Regions from separate parts of the Priestia sp. FSL H7-0729 genome, predicted to be linked through region 1. Evidence: riboswitches for the same ligand, from Rfam matches in the RefSeq annotation. Region 1 holds a riboswitch; each other region holds the start of a gene.
What was found. Region 1 has a riboswitch for S-adenosylmethionine ahead of mmuP (S-methylmethionine permease). Riboswitches for the same ligand answer to the same signal wherever they lie in the genome.

Region 2: linked by a shared signal. The riboswitch ahead of metA (homoserine O-acetyltransferase MetA) and the one ahead of mmuP (S-methylmethionine permease) in region 1 are both predicted to bind S-adenosylmethionine.
Region 3: linked by a shared signal. The riboswitch ahead of MHH93_RS16380 (methionine ABC transporter ATP-binding protein) and the one ahead of mmuP (S-methylmethionine permease) in region 1 are both predicted to bind S-adenosylmethionine.

What each region holds. Positions count from the first base shown of each region.
Region 1 is NZ_JBBOTQ010000009.1:204,400-209,042, forward strand. Features, by position in the region: gene mmuM (homocysteine S-methyltransferase) at 1-935, opposite strand, end outside; gene mmuP (S-methylmethionine permease) at 913-2,325, opposite strand; SAM riboswitch class I at 2,417-2,518, opposite strand; gene MHH93_RS20230 (Ger(x)C family spore germination protein) at 2,593-3,795, opposite strand; gene MHH93_RS20235 (GerAB/ArcD/ProY family transporter) at 3,792-4,643, opposite strand, start outside.
Region 2 is NZ_JBBOTQ010000002.1:433,195-437,837, forward strand. Features, by position in the region: gene MHH93_RS08475 (HRDC domain-containing protein) at 1-912, shown strand, start outside; gene corA (magnesium/cobalt transporter CorA) at 983-1,918, opposite strand; SAM riboswitch class I at 2,370-2,493, shown strand; gene metA (homoserine O-acetyltransferase MetA) at 2,730-3,647, shown strand; gene MHH93_RS08490 (PLP-dependent transferase) at 3,672-4,643, shown strand, end outside.
Region 3 is NZ_JBBOTQ010000006.1:241,823-246,465, forward strand. Features, by position in the region: gene MHH93_RS16370 (COX15/CtaA family protein) at 87-1,025, shown strand; gene MHH93_RS16375 (Cthe_2314 family HEPN domain-containing protein) at 1,224-1,940, shown strand; SAM riboswitch class I at 2,078-2,220, shown strand; gene MHH93_RS16380 (methionine ABC transporter ATP-binding protein) at 2,346-3,380, shown strand; gene MHH93_RS16385 (methionine ABC transporter permease) at 3,381-4,040, shown strand; gene MHH93_RS16390 (MetQ/NlpA family ABC transporter substrate-binding protein) at 4,115-4,643, shown strand, end outside.

The DNA of each region.
Region 1 (4,643 bases):
CTCATACTGCCACAGGTACCCTGCCCGCTCCACGTCTTCGTTGCTGCATCGTATACTTCTCCCGAGTTCGGGTAGACAATGACAGGTTTATCGCTGGCACGGCTCAGAATAGTCACGGCTTCCGTCACCACTTCCATAGGAGCACAGTTCAGGCCAATTGCCGCAATTTGTGGCTCGGAGCCAAACGTCTGTGCACATACCTCAAGCGATGTGCCCTCGCTGATGCTTGTCCCGTCTTTTAAAGAGAAAGATAGCCAGGCATACGCATGAGGAAACTCCTTCAGCAAATCAATCAGAACCTGTGCTTCCTGCAAGGATGGAATGGTCTCAAAAGCCAGAATATCAGCACCCGCTTCAAGCAACGCCGCCATCCGCGGACGATGGAATGCAGCCAAGGTCTCATCTGACACATCGTAGTGACCGACATATTCCGATCCATCTGCTAGATAAGCGCCGTAGGGTCCAACGGATGCAGCAACCATTGGTCGTGGCCGAGCCAAGACCTCTGTCTCCAATACATCAGACCTTTGTTGTGCTGTTCTGATGACCAGATTGCCGTCCAGTTTGGCTTCCGTATTTTTAACTCCGCCTTCCTGCACTTCTGTCCATACTTCATCTCTCGCCTGTGCAGCCAGTTCCACCGTCTTGCGAATCAGTTCCAACGCTTCTTGCTCGCCGATTCCTCTCTTGCGGAAGCCATCCACCGTCGCCTGATAACTGGATGTAATCGCACAGTCGGCTCCTGCTCGGAAATAATCCGCATGGACCTGAACAATAACATCCGGATTCTCAAGCAACACACGAGCCGACCATAATGGATCATCCAGATCACATCCATGCTGTTCGAGTTCCGTCGCCAGCGCTCCATCCAGAATCATGACCGGATGTTCACGAAGAAGCTGTTCTATAGGGTTAGTCTGTTGTGCTTGTGTCATGTACTTGTCCTCTTTTCTTATTCACACGCTCTGTCAGATAATAAGCTGCGTAACATACTGCGATAAACGGAACCCCACAATACAGCGCAATTCGCTGTGTCGGGTCGAAGGCAATACCTATGCATGAAGCCAGGCATAATATAAATGAAACAATCGGTACCACCGGATACAGTGGTGTGCGGTAGACCAGATCTTTGACCGCATGTCCTTCCCGGATATACTGTCTGCGGAACATATACTGGGAAGCGCTGATGCTCATCCATACGGCAACAACAGCCAGACCCGAAATGGAAACCAGTGTAATGTATACGGTGCCTGGCGCAATGATGCTGGACAGCAAAGCCAGCGCACCCCCCACCATACTAATCAAAAGCGCATTCAGTGGTACCCCGCGTTTGGTCAATCTGGCAAACCAAGGAGAAATCGTCTTTTTATCGGCCAGAGACCAGAGCATTCGCGATGAAGCATACAAGCCTGAATTGGCAGCAGAGAGAATCGCCGTCAGAATAACAAAGTTCATAATGTCTGCTGCATAGGGTACACCTACCCGCTCCATTACCGCTACAAACGGACTTTCCAGTACACTGGCATCCGACATGGGCAGCAAGGCGGACAAGATCACAATCGTTCCGATGAAAAAAATAACCAAACGCCACAGCGTTGTATGAATAGCCTTCAGTATCGTCTTTTCCGGGTTCTCCGTCTCACCGGCGGCAATGCCGATTAACTCAGTACCTGAGAATGCAAAGTTAACAGCAAGCATGGTCATCAATATCGCTGTAGCCCCATGAGGGAACCACCCGGATGCGGTAATATTCGATAGCAATGGAGCCGGTTCAGCATCCGCCATGGGAATGAACCCAAACATGGCTGCGCCACCGATAATAATGAAGATTACGATAGTCACTACTTTTACAGATGAGAACCAGAACTCGGATTCCGCAAATAATTTCACCGTTAATGCATTAAACAGAAAGATCATCAGTGCAAAGAGCGCACTCCATATCCATACGTTCACCGATGGGAACCAGCGCTGCATCAGCAATCCGGCGGCTGTGAATTCGGAGCCAAGCGCAACAGTCCAGGTTAACCAGTATAACCAAGCCACCGTGTAGCCTGTTGCCGGTCCGATATATTTGGCTGCATAACTATGAAATGCTCCCGTCTCTGGCATATGAACAGACAGTTCACCAAGACAGAGCATCACCAGATATACAACGATGGCTCCGATCAGATAGGACAGAATAGTGCCCAGGGGTCCCGCCTGCTGAATAGTGTAACCCGAGCTGAGGAATAGTCCCGTTCCAATGACTCCTCCGAGAGAGAGCATGACCACATGCCGTACCTGCATTTTCCGTTGAAAATGTCCTTTGTCGTTGTTGTTCTCCATACCTGTTGCTCCCTACTCCTTCATCCAGAAAAAACAAAAAAGACCCACTCTTCCTAAAGAGTGCGCCGTTACTGACAAATAAAAACAAACGCTCCTATCTATCAGGCTTTCACCCGCTGGAATTAGCACAGTATCCTTCAGATCTGCTGCTGAGGTTTCTAAGGGCCAGTCCCTCCACCTCTCTGGATAAGAAAATGATTTTTTATAAATATAGCGATTGTTCATGAATGTGTCAATATTTAAATACTGTTGTGTTCACATTCCTCGCTATTCCGTAGAAGACCCCGGATTGATGATGTTGGTCTTGACCTCATACGTAATGGGTACAGTGGCAAAAATTTCATCCCAGTTCCCTTTAACCTTCTTCCACGTTTTTGGATACTTAATACGAATGCTGTCGCGGAAGTCAGCAACATCGACTTTGTAGGTATGCTGGAGCTTGTACAGTAACTGTTTGATCTGTTGCTCGACCAATTCAGCAAAATCTTTTTCTAGCTCTGTCAGATATGCACCCGTTTCTTCTTCTTCCGGTGCTCGCCAATCCTCCATTAGCCATCCTTCGGACTCTGCCTTCACATGGAACGAGATGTCATCGCCAACAACCTTGGGAATGATTTTGGTTTTCTTCTTCTTGATTTCATAGAGTACCGTGAATCCCTCCTTACTATATGTTTTTATGACACCACCTCGGTTTTTGGGGGTAATCCAGGACAGAGCTTCCACATCAGTTTGGCTGAGTTCCCCCAGAAATTTGGTTGTATTTGCAGCGAATATACTGCCTCCGGAGAACTTGTCCTCTCCATTGGCATTCAGCACATTTTGAAGCAGAAAACTGGACCCGGACTGCATCTGGGCATCCAGTTTTGCCAGCGAAACGGGTTCCAGAATCTTGTTGGAAATGTATGCATTGTTCGTAATACCTGTTAGGTAAAATGCAGGAATACGGGAAGGATCATCTGAGGTAAGCACATCAACCGCTCGTTGATGACTAATCAGTACAAGACAGTTCGGTCGAATATCGTTATCCCGGAGTACAAAATCGAGCAATTGAATCAGTCCATACTTTTTAGCTATATCCTTGGAGATCACAATAACCTTCAGATGATGTCCAATGAGTGGACGATCTCGCCGCAAAGCGAACTGACGAAAAATCTGCAACATGGAATCCCCTGTAAGCTGCTCGTTGGAATAAGACTCTTTGCCAGAAGAAGGTGAACCAGATTGTTGACTTTTTTGACTGCTAGCATTTCCAGGGGCAATCTGAACAGTTGCTGTGACATTATTCTGCTTGGGGTAATGCCCGCCCTGTTCTGCGATATTCTTCTCGAATTCAGTCTCTTTTCCAACGTCAATTCCGAGACCTACATACAGACTCAGATCTTCTATCTCGCGGCTGCTCCAGCAACCTGATATTATACACAGGATGAACACAGCACAAGTTACTCGTAAGCACATACGGAATGAAATCATGCGTGTTTGCCTCCTTTTTTGCGAATTATGCTAATAAGCAGCAATACCAGAGGTAATATAGCGAACAAAACTACAGATGCGTTACCTAACATATCCCCCAGTGCAAAAGTTTCAAATACAGTTTTAGGCATCATTGCCGTCAGATAAATGATTGGAAGCAGGGCATACATAATCCTGCGTATCTTCTTTGCCCGAAACAAGTCCCGAATCCCTACAGAAGCACAGTAATGGGTTATGGCAAATGTCGAGAAAATCTGCATAATCCAGATCACCAGCAATAATGATTCGAAACGTTCAAATATCAGTCCCTGTATCTCAAAACTTCGGACCAGATCCAATGTTGGCCACGTTCTGGTCTTAATTCCATCCAAGGATAAACTACCTACGACCATTACAACAGTGATCAGATATACCAGTGTAGAGATGGTTAACCCCCATGTCATCGCCTTGTTGCTTTTCTTCGGATCCTGCATATATGCAGTGATGACTAACATAACTTCGTACCCCGTATACGAGAGTAGCGATGGTTTCATCCCTTTGAGCACAGGCATGATGCCCTCACCCAATACGGGTCTGAGGTTACTAATCTCGAATAGCTGATTACTGAGCAAGATCTCCATGACGAATATAATCAAGGTAATCGGCAGGATGATCTCAAACACACGAATAATGACCACAAGCCCACCGGAGATCATATAGATGCCTATCCACATAAAAACCATCACAATAGCCCATGTAGGCGTACGCTCAAGCAGATACATCCCCGTGACATCGGCCATGACTCTAATCTCGAATGCTGCAATGATCATAAAATACAAAATTGTCGCACAACCGAGTATGTAGGCGAT
Region 2 (4,643 bases), on a different contig from region 1:
TGGCAGCTGGGATGGAGTCGCTACGAGGAAGGAGATCGTGAGGACAACATCTGGTATGAAGGGACTTCTTGGGAGGAACTGCTTCATATTTACCGTCACCAGCTTGCCACCCAGATGAGTGAGGGGTACCGACCGCAGTTACAGGGCCTATTTCATGAGAATGATGATTTGAAGTCACGCAGTTATGGTGGACAGCGACTCCATTGTTACAGTGAGTTATACGGTAATGAGCAGTTATATACGGATCTGTGCACCTGGCGCAGGAAGAGAGCCGTATCTGACCGGAAGGCACCGTATTTTATTGCAACGAATCGTCTGCTGCGTTTGATCAGTGCCTTTGTTCCGCAATCGATGGATGAACTGATGCAACTGCCGGGTGTAGGGGAGAGCAAAGCAACCGACTATGGTGCGGAATGGATGGAGATTACGAACGGTTTGGAGCGTTCAACGACATTCCCGCTGGAATGGGTATACACGGCGCTGAAGGAAGAAGAGTTTGAGAGCTGGTTATATAAGCAGAGAGAGCAGAAGTACAAGCAGGAACTTGATAAGTTCACCACGCGCAAGCAGGTGCTTGAAGGCATGAAGGAAGGGTATACGTTAGAGGAGATTGTTCAACGATCCGGATTATCCCGACGCGAGTTAATTGAGCTGTTAGAGGCACTGGATCACGAAGGTTATGACACCGATTGTCTTCTTGATGTGGAGCTGGCGGTGATGCCAGAGAACGAACAAGAGGCTGTATGGAGTGCGTATGAGGAGCTGGGAGATACCTTCCTGAAGCCAGTATTACATAAGGTGTATGGAGGAGATAAGCCCGACGGAGGAAGTCTGGAGCAGGTCTATGAAAGACTGCGCATGATTCGAATCCGCTTTCGTCGGCATGCAGAGACAGAGCGGAACGTAGGTTAGTTTTAGGATATTAACAAAGACGAGGCGGATCTCCAAGTGGAGCGCTTCGTCTTTGTTATTTCACAAGAGTTCATACCCAGTCTTTTTTGCGGAAAATGAAGAACATGCTCAGGCCCAGTGTAACCATCAGGCCAATTACAACAAAATAGCTGTATTTCCAGTTAAGCTCGGGCATATTCGTAAAGTTCATGCCGTATATACCGGTAATGACCGTAAGCGGCATGAAAACCGTTGTAATGGCGGTAAACACACGCATGATCTCATTCGCCCGGTTCGCAATACTGGACTGGTAGGCTTCTCGTAAGTTGCCCATCAAGTCCCGATACGTCTCAAAGGTCTCCGATATTTTTACAGCATTCTCATAGATGTCACTGAAATACTTTTGCAGTTGATCATCGATGAGACGCAGATCTTTTTTGTTCAGTGTATTAATGACCTCTTTCTGAGGTCCAAGCACTTTTTTCAACCATAGAATCTCACTGCGCAGCCCGATGATTTCATTCAGATGTGACTTTTTGGTATGCATCAGAATGTCTTCCTCAAGCTTCTCGATCCGAGCTTCAATCCGGTCACCTACGGTGAAATAATTATCAACGATCAAGTCAACCAGCAAATACAGCAGACGGTCCGGTGTACTGATTTCCTGTTCCCACAGGATTGGTTTCAGTGTGCGTAATTCGCTGACCTTCTGCTTTGTAACACTAATGATGAAATGTCTGCCGAGGAACAGGTTGACTGCACGCAGAAATATCTCTTCATCATCGAAACGAATGCTATTAATCACAATAAAATAATGGTTCTCATAAATTTCAATCTTCGGACGTTGTTCTTCGTCACTAAGACAGTCTTCCACAGCCAGATCATGCATCAAGAACAGCGGCTGAAGTACCGCCAAATCGTCTACGTCTGCATCAATCCAGTAAAATCCTTCCGCTGGTGGAGTCAGCGCCTGCTGAATGTCGTCCACCGGAATAAATACACCGTTGTTTACCAACCGGATTTTCATCGTTAATCTACTCCTTCTGCACCCGCCAACTTGGCGGATATTATCATTATGGGCGCAAAAAGAACAAATCAGCCGGTCGGCAGCGGAGCCTGGAGATCAGGGCTGCGTTCACTATAAGATCAAACGGAAGTCACGTCCCGCTGCCGGCATGCTGATGTCAATTCTCTATGCAGTTTGTCGGAATTCGGCTGCCAGTCAGGCCTCGGGTCGCCATCCATTTAATATGTCACCTCTCACATAAGGGTTTATAACACCTTGTTTAGTATACCGCTGGTACAAGGTGCTTTCAAGCGCAAAAATGTGTCTATTTCGCGCCCTGAGGCAGTGTATGACAACGGATGATGAACGGTTCCGATCTGGACAGCAGACATAGAACTGCAACTTGACGTGAGGGCATTAATGTAATAAAGTAGACGGTGAACCATATTAAATTACAATCTAATACAGCGAAATCTTATCAAGAGTAGGTGGAGGGACTGGCCCGATGAAACCCGGCAACCGGCGGTATACCGCACGGTGCTAATTCTTGCAGCGACCAAGTGTCAAGTGGCACTGTTGTAACTGAGAGATGAGAGAGGCGCATATCTATTTACATATGACCTTTCTCGAAATCCGAGGAAGGTCTTTGTCATATGCCCCGACTTCTCAGCAGTGATTTTCGCTAAGGAACTTGAGGTTGTATGTAACGTTGGATATGAAGAGCAATTCAATGTTTTTACAAGCTCAAGGCAGTCTATAACTGTATTGATGTGAAGACATCAAGCCAGCGTTAGCTGCATCTATCTATGCACAAGGAGGAGTTAGACTTACCATGCCAATCAAAATACCCGATACGCTACCCGCAAAAGAAGTACTTGAAGGAGAGAATATCTTCGTCATGGATGAAACTTCTGCCTACCAGCAAGATATTCGTCCACTCCGTATCGCTATATTAAACCTGATGCCTACAAAGGAAACGACCGAAACACAATTGCTTCGTCTGGTGGGAAACACGCCTATTCAAGTGGATGTTGTTCTCGTACATCCCAAATCTCATACATCGAAGAATACATCTCAGGAATATCTGGATTTGTTCTATAAAACCTTCGATGAGATTGAACACCGCCGTTTCGATGGCATGATTATTACCGGTGCCCCTGTGGAACAGATGGATTTCGAAGACGTGAACTATTGGAATGAAATCCAGGAGATCTTCGAATGGACCAAAACCAATGTGACATCCACCCTCCACATATGTTGGGCTTCCCAGGCAGGTTTATACCATCATTTTAACGTCCCTAAAGTTGCACTGGATGAGAAGTGTTTTGGCGTTTTCCCGCACACCATTAATAAACCACATGTTCCATTGTTGCGTGGATTCGATGAAGTATTCAACGTCCCACACTCCCGTCATACGGAAGTGCGACGTGAAGATATTGAAAAGAATGAGAAGTTAGAGATTTTGGCTGAATCCGAGGAAGCGGGTATTTTCCTGGTTGCTACCAAAGACGGCAAACAGATTTTTGCCACAGGACATGCCGAGTATGATCCCTTCTCATTAAAGTGGGAGTATGACCGAGATACAGCGAAAGGGATGGATATCGCACTACCTAGACATTATTATCCGAATGACGACCCTTCGCGTATACCACCGGCTACTTGGCGAGCTCATGCGAACTTATTATTCTCTAATTGGCTTAATTACTATGTGTATCAGGAAACACCTTACGATATTGGCCCGCAAATCTAATCGAGATTACAGGAGGATGCAGCAATGGAAGACAACAACAAGTTGAAAATCGAAAGCCGCTTAGCACAAATTGGGTCCATCAATGAACCGGTAACAGGCGCCATTAACTTTCCGATCTATCAATCCACTGCGTTTCGCCACCCGAAGCTAGGACAAAGCACGGGGTTTGATTATATTCGTACGACGAATCCAACCCGTAAAGTATTGGAAGAAGCAGCCGCAGCGCTGGAGTCTGGTGATGCAGGATTTGCCTGTAGCTCGGGTATGGCTGCACTGCAAACGATCTTTGCCATGTTTGGTCAAGGGGATCATCTGATTGTATCGTTGGATCTATACGGTGGAACCTATCGTCTGCTTGAACGCATCCTGTCTCGTTTCGGCGTAACTGCCAGTTATGTGGACACGAATGACCTCGCAGCACTGGAAAATGTTCGTCAGCCGAATACCAAAGCGGTATTTATTGAGACACCAACCAATCCACTGATGATGATCACTGATGTGGAAGCCGTTGCTTCCTGGGCGAAAAGTTACAACCTGTTGACCATTGTTGACAACACGTTGTTGACTCCATTCTTCCAACGTCCGATTGAACTGGGTGCCGATATCATCATTCATAGCGCTACCAAATATCTGGGCGGACACAATGATGTGCTGGCCGGACTAATTATTACCAAGGGTGAGGCATTGTCTGCAGAGATGGCGTTCTTGCATAATTCCATTGGAGCGGTTTTGTCTCCGAGTGACTCCTACCAGTTGATGAAAGGCATGAAAACGCTGGCTCTTCGCATGGAGCGTCATGAGTACAATGCACTTACCATTGCCAAATACTTGCTTGAGCATCCAGCGGTGGGTGAAGTCTATCATCCAGGTCTGTCGGATCATCCGGGATATGAAGTTCAGAATAAACAATCCACGGGAAACACAGGTATCTTCTCTTTCAAAGTGAAAGATGCACGTTATGTTGAACCATTGCTGCGTCATATCAAACTGATCGCT
Region 3 (4,643 bases), on a different contig from region 1:
AATTTAGTTGTGAAATAAGTGTCAAAGTACCGAAACAAGCGGAGAATATTCTTCGCCATCTTAAACCAACAGCGGGTGAGAAAAAATTGAAACACTTAACTTTGTTTAAATGGTTAACCGTATTAACCTGTCTCGTCATGTTTCTGGCCACTTTTGGTGGAGGCATCGTAACCAAAACGGAATCGGGCCTTGGCTGCGGAACAGAATGGCCTTTATGTAACGGAAAACTCGTTCCTGCACATACTGTGGCTTCACTTATTGAATATTCCCATCGTGCTGTAAGCGCACTGGCTGGACTTCTGTCCATAGCCTCGTTTGTTGCTTTTCTGCGGTTCGGCAAGTCACGCCGTGACCTGCAATTGTTCTCTTTCTTAACCTTGGTATTTGTTATCGTCCAGGGTATTATGGGGGCTTTTGCCGTCGTCTTCTCCCAATCTTCAGCAGTTATGGCACTGCATTTCGGTTTTGCACTGATTGCTTTTGCCAGTTCCCTAATGATGGCGCTGGGCATAAGGCAGGAGGCAAAAGATGGTGGATTGGAGCGTCTGAATAAATACCCTCGGGTTAGTAAAAAATTCAGGAATCTGGTCTGGTTTTCCACCATTTACACATATCTCGTGGTATACACAGGTGCATTTGTGAGTCACACGGATTCTGCCGGCGGATGTTCTGGATTTCCGCTCTGTAACGGGCAGATTATTCCTGAGCTTTCGGGTGGGGTAGCGGTTGCTTTTGCTCACCGTGCAGCAGCTGCGTCGCTCGTCATTGTAATCGCAATTTTGGGTCACTTCGCTTACCGTAATCATCCGGACAACAAGGAAATGCGTACTCTGGGTGTGGTATCCGTTGTTCTTATTCTGATGCAAGTAGTCATTGGTATTTTCATGATGGTGACAATGAACCGTCCGGAAGTATACATGTTTGTAGCTCTTGCTCATATGTTGGATATTGCCATATTGTTCGGGGTCTTAACGTATATGAGTTTCCTGGTGTACAAGCTGCATCGCCCGGCTAATCGTTTCTAAGATATAGATCCATTCTTTTTCCAAAGGTACTTGGGCTAAATATGAAAGTCCACCATCCAGTGATGTACATCATTGGACAGGTGGACTTTGTTTGATGTCAGGGGGATCAGGGCAACCTATGGCAAGCAGCAATTACACGGAATGGATGAAGTGTTACGGTGATGAATTCTTGTTGAATTGGAAAAGAGGAGGTTGTATATGCTGCGAACGTTGCTGGGGGAAAAACCGCGTATAAACGAAGGTAAATTGAAGGAAGCGATGGACGCAATGGCGCATACGCTTGAGCTATTTCAACGACAGATGCATGTGGACCATGATCCCACCCATGACTATCGGAAGCTGTATGTGTGGACTCAGGGACTCATCTCCTCTCTGGATGAACTGGAGCAAAGCTGTTTTGCTGCTGCTCATTTTCGTAAAAAGGTCGTTGCAGGTTCAACGGATGATATGACGCCAGCTGAAAAAGCTGAGTATGCCCGGTATGTGTATTTTTACAAAGATGGCTTCATTCGCTGCTTTGCCATTCTGGATAAAGTCGGCACCGTATTAAATGAAATATTCCAGTTGAATACTTCAAATACAAAAGCGCATTTTTCTTATTTTACGGTGTTAAGGCAGTTCGATTATGCGAGGGAGCATCATGATCTTGCGTTGCGATTGATTCAGATCAAGGATTCGTATCGGGAACCGATGAGTAAGCTGCGTAAACGACGTAACATGGAGATTCATTACATGAACTCAGAAATGCACGATGACCTGTGGCAGCTTCACCAGACATTGCAAGGTAAAGTGAAGTTGGAGGATCTGAATCAGCATGTGCAGGAAATGCGTCAAGGCGTGGATATGGTTTGTGAAACGTTAACAACCTCTTATCGTTATATCAATAATATATGGAAAAGAAATAATTCCCTTTGACAAATCGGAATACTTGGAATATACTGAGTTTTAATTAGAATGGTCATAAGGACGAAGATTGAACTAATATTTCAAAGTTTACGTTCACATTATAAAGCATGAACTACATGAACTTATAAAATCCTACAACAACATATTTCTTATCGAGAGCGGCGGAGGGACAGGCCCGATGAAGCCCGGCAACCGATTTGTAACCGACATGATACATGTATCATTCGTTATAGATGTTAGGTGCTAATTCCTACAAAATGGTGCAAGGCACGATTTTGGCAGATGAGAAGGTATATTCTTTCACGTGAAGAGCCCTCTTTGTATCTGCAAAGGGCTCTTTTTTGTACTTAAAGGGGAGTTTTCCTTAAGATCGGGTAAAGATACATGTAGGTGGTTGGAAAGGGGCAAGTGCGATTGATTGAATTAAAAGGGTTAACGAAAACGTACGGCAAAGGGAAAAAAGCTACAACTGCTTTATCCGAGCTGAATTTGAACATCCAAAAGGGTGAAATCTACGGAGTGATAGGCCATTCCGGAGCGGGCAAGAGTACATTGATTCGCTGTATTAATTTGCTGGAAAGGCCTACGGAGGGTGAAGTATGGGTTGACGGGGTCAACCTGACAGCGCTGAGCAAAACCGAATTGCAGCAACAGAGACGCAAGATCGGCATGATTTTTCAACACTTTAATCTGTTATCCTCGGCAACGGTATATGACAATGTAGCTTTTCCACTAAAGCTTGTGAATACACCCAAGGATGCCATTGATCGCAAAGTGAAGGAAATGCTCAATCTGGTTGGTCTGGAGAACCACAGCAACAAATATCCAGCTCAATTATCGGGTGGACAGAAACAACGTGTAGGGATTGCCAGAGCACTTGCGAGTGATCCAAATGTACTTCTCTGTGATGAGGCTACTTCAGCACTTGATCCGCAGACGACAAATTCAATCCTGAAGTTATTGCTCGACATTAACGAAAAGTACAACCTTACGATTGTGCTGATTACACATGAGATGCATGTCATTCAGAACATCTGTGACAAGGTGGCTGTCATTCATCAAGGCGGCATTGTGGAGCAGGGACCTGTAACAGAAGTGTTCCTGAAGCCGCAGCATGCAATTACGCGGGACTTCATGATGCGAGACCATGAAGCAGGACTGGCTCTGGAAGAGACGGCTCTGGCGAATGCAGGCGTTGAACTGCAGATAGGGATTGCTTCCAAACTTGTGAAGATATCCTTTCTGGGGAACAAAACATATGAAGCGATTTTGTCCAGGACGGTTCGTAAGACGGGTGTGGATTTTGCCATCCTGCAAGGGACGATCTCTACGATTAAACAGGTTCCTTATGGTCAGCTGACCGTTCGGTTCGAAGGTGATTCCAATGCGATTGATCGGACGATATCCGAATTGACCGCTGAGGGACTTGATGTGGAGGTGCTACGTTAGATGGATTTTTCAACCGTACGTTGGGAAGAGGTTGGTAAAGCTTCCATAGAGACACTGCAAATCTTGGGTGTATCAGGCCTATTCACCGTTATCTTTGGTTTACCACTCGGAGTTCTGCTGTTTATGACAGCCCGATCTGCTTCGATCAAGTCACGGACGGTGTACATTATATTGTCCTTGATTGTAAATATTTTACGATCAGTTCCATTTATCATATTGATTGTTGCTCTTATTCCATTCACTCGTTCACTCGTCGGTACAGCTACAGGAGTGTTAGGTGTTATACCTCCTTTGGTTATTTCAGCAGCTCCTTACTTTGCTCGATTGGTGGAGACAACGTTGCGAGAAGTTGACCGGGGTGTCATTGAAGCAGCACAGTCGATGGGTGCATCGACCGGACAGATTGTAAGACGGGTATTACTGCCTGAAGCATTACCTGGTTTGGTTGCTGGGATAACCATTACCATCGTTACGCTTGTCTCTTACACGGCGATGGCGGGCATGGTTGGTGGTGGAGGACTGGGAACGCTGGCAATCAATTATGGGTATTATCGTTATCAAAATGAAATCATGATTATATCCGTTGTATTTATGATCATTCTAGTGCAAATTCTCCAGATGGCTGGAGATCGCTTGGTTACATTTTTCACCAGGAAATAACACATAGATAACATGATGGCAAGGCATTTATTCGAACGCCACATGAAAAAATGATTAGAGAAGGGGTTTTACACATGAAAAAATGGTCATTCGCTCTACTTAGTCTTATGTTAATTGCGGTTCTCGCAGCTTGCGGAAACAACAAGGACGCCGATAGTGGCGCAGACAATTCAGCAGGTGCACCACGCACGGTTGAATTGAAAGTTGGAGCTTCACCGACACCACATGCAGAGATTCTGGAAAGTATCAAGCCTGAGCTGGAAGCACAAGGTATTCGTCTGCAAGTCGTTACGTTTAATGACTATGTACAACCTAACCAACAACTGGCTGATAAAAAATTGGATGCAAACTTCTTCCAGCACCAGCCTTATCTGGACACAGAGAATAAAGAACGTGGATTCAACCTCGTTACTGTAACACCTGTCCATGTTGAACCTTTTGGCGGATACTCCAAAAAGATTAAGTCTTTGGATGAATTGGCTGACGGCGCAAAAGTAGCCATTCCAAATGACCCATCCAATGGTGGACGTGCACTGTTGTTGCTTGCGAAGGAAGGCATTATTACGCTGAAAGACAACACAAATATCACATCTACGATTCAGG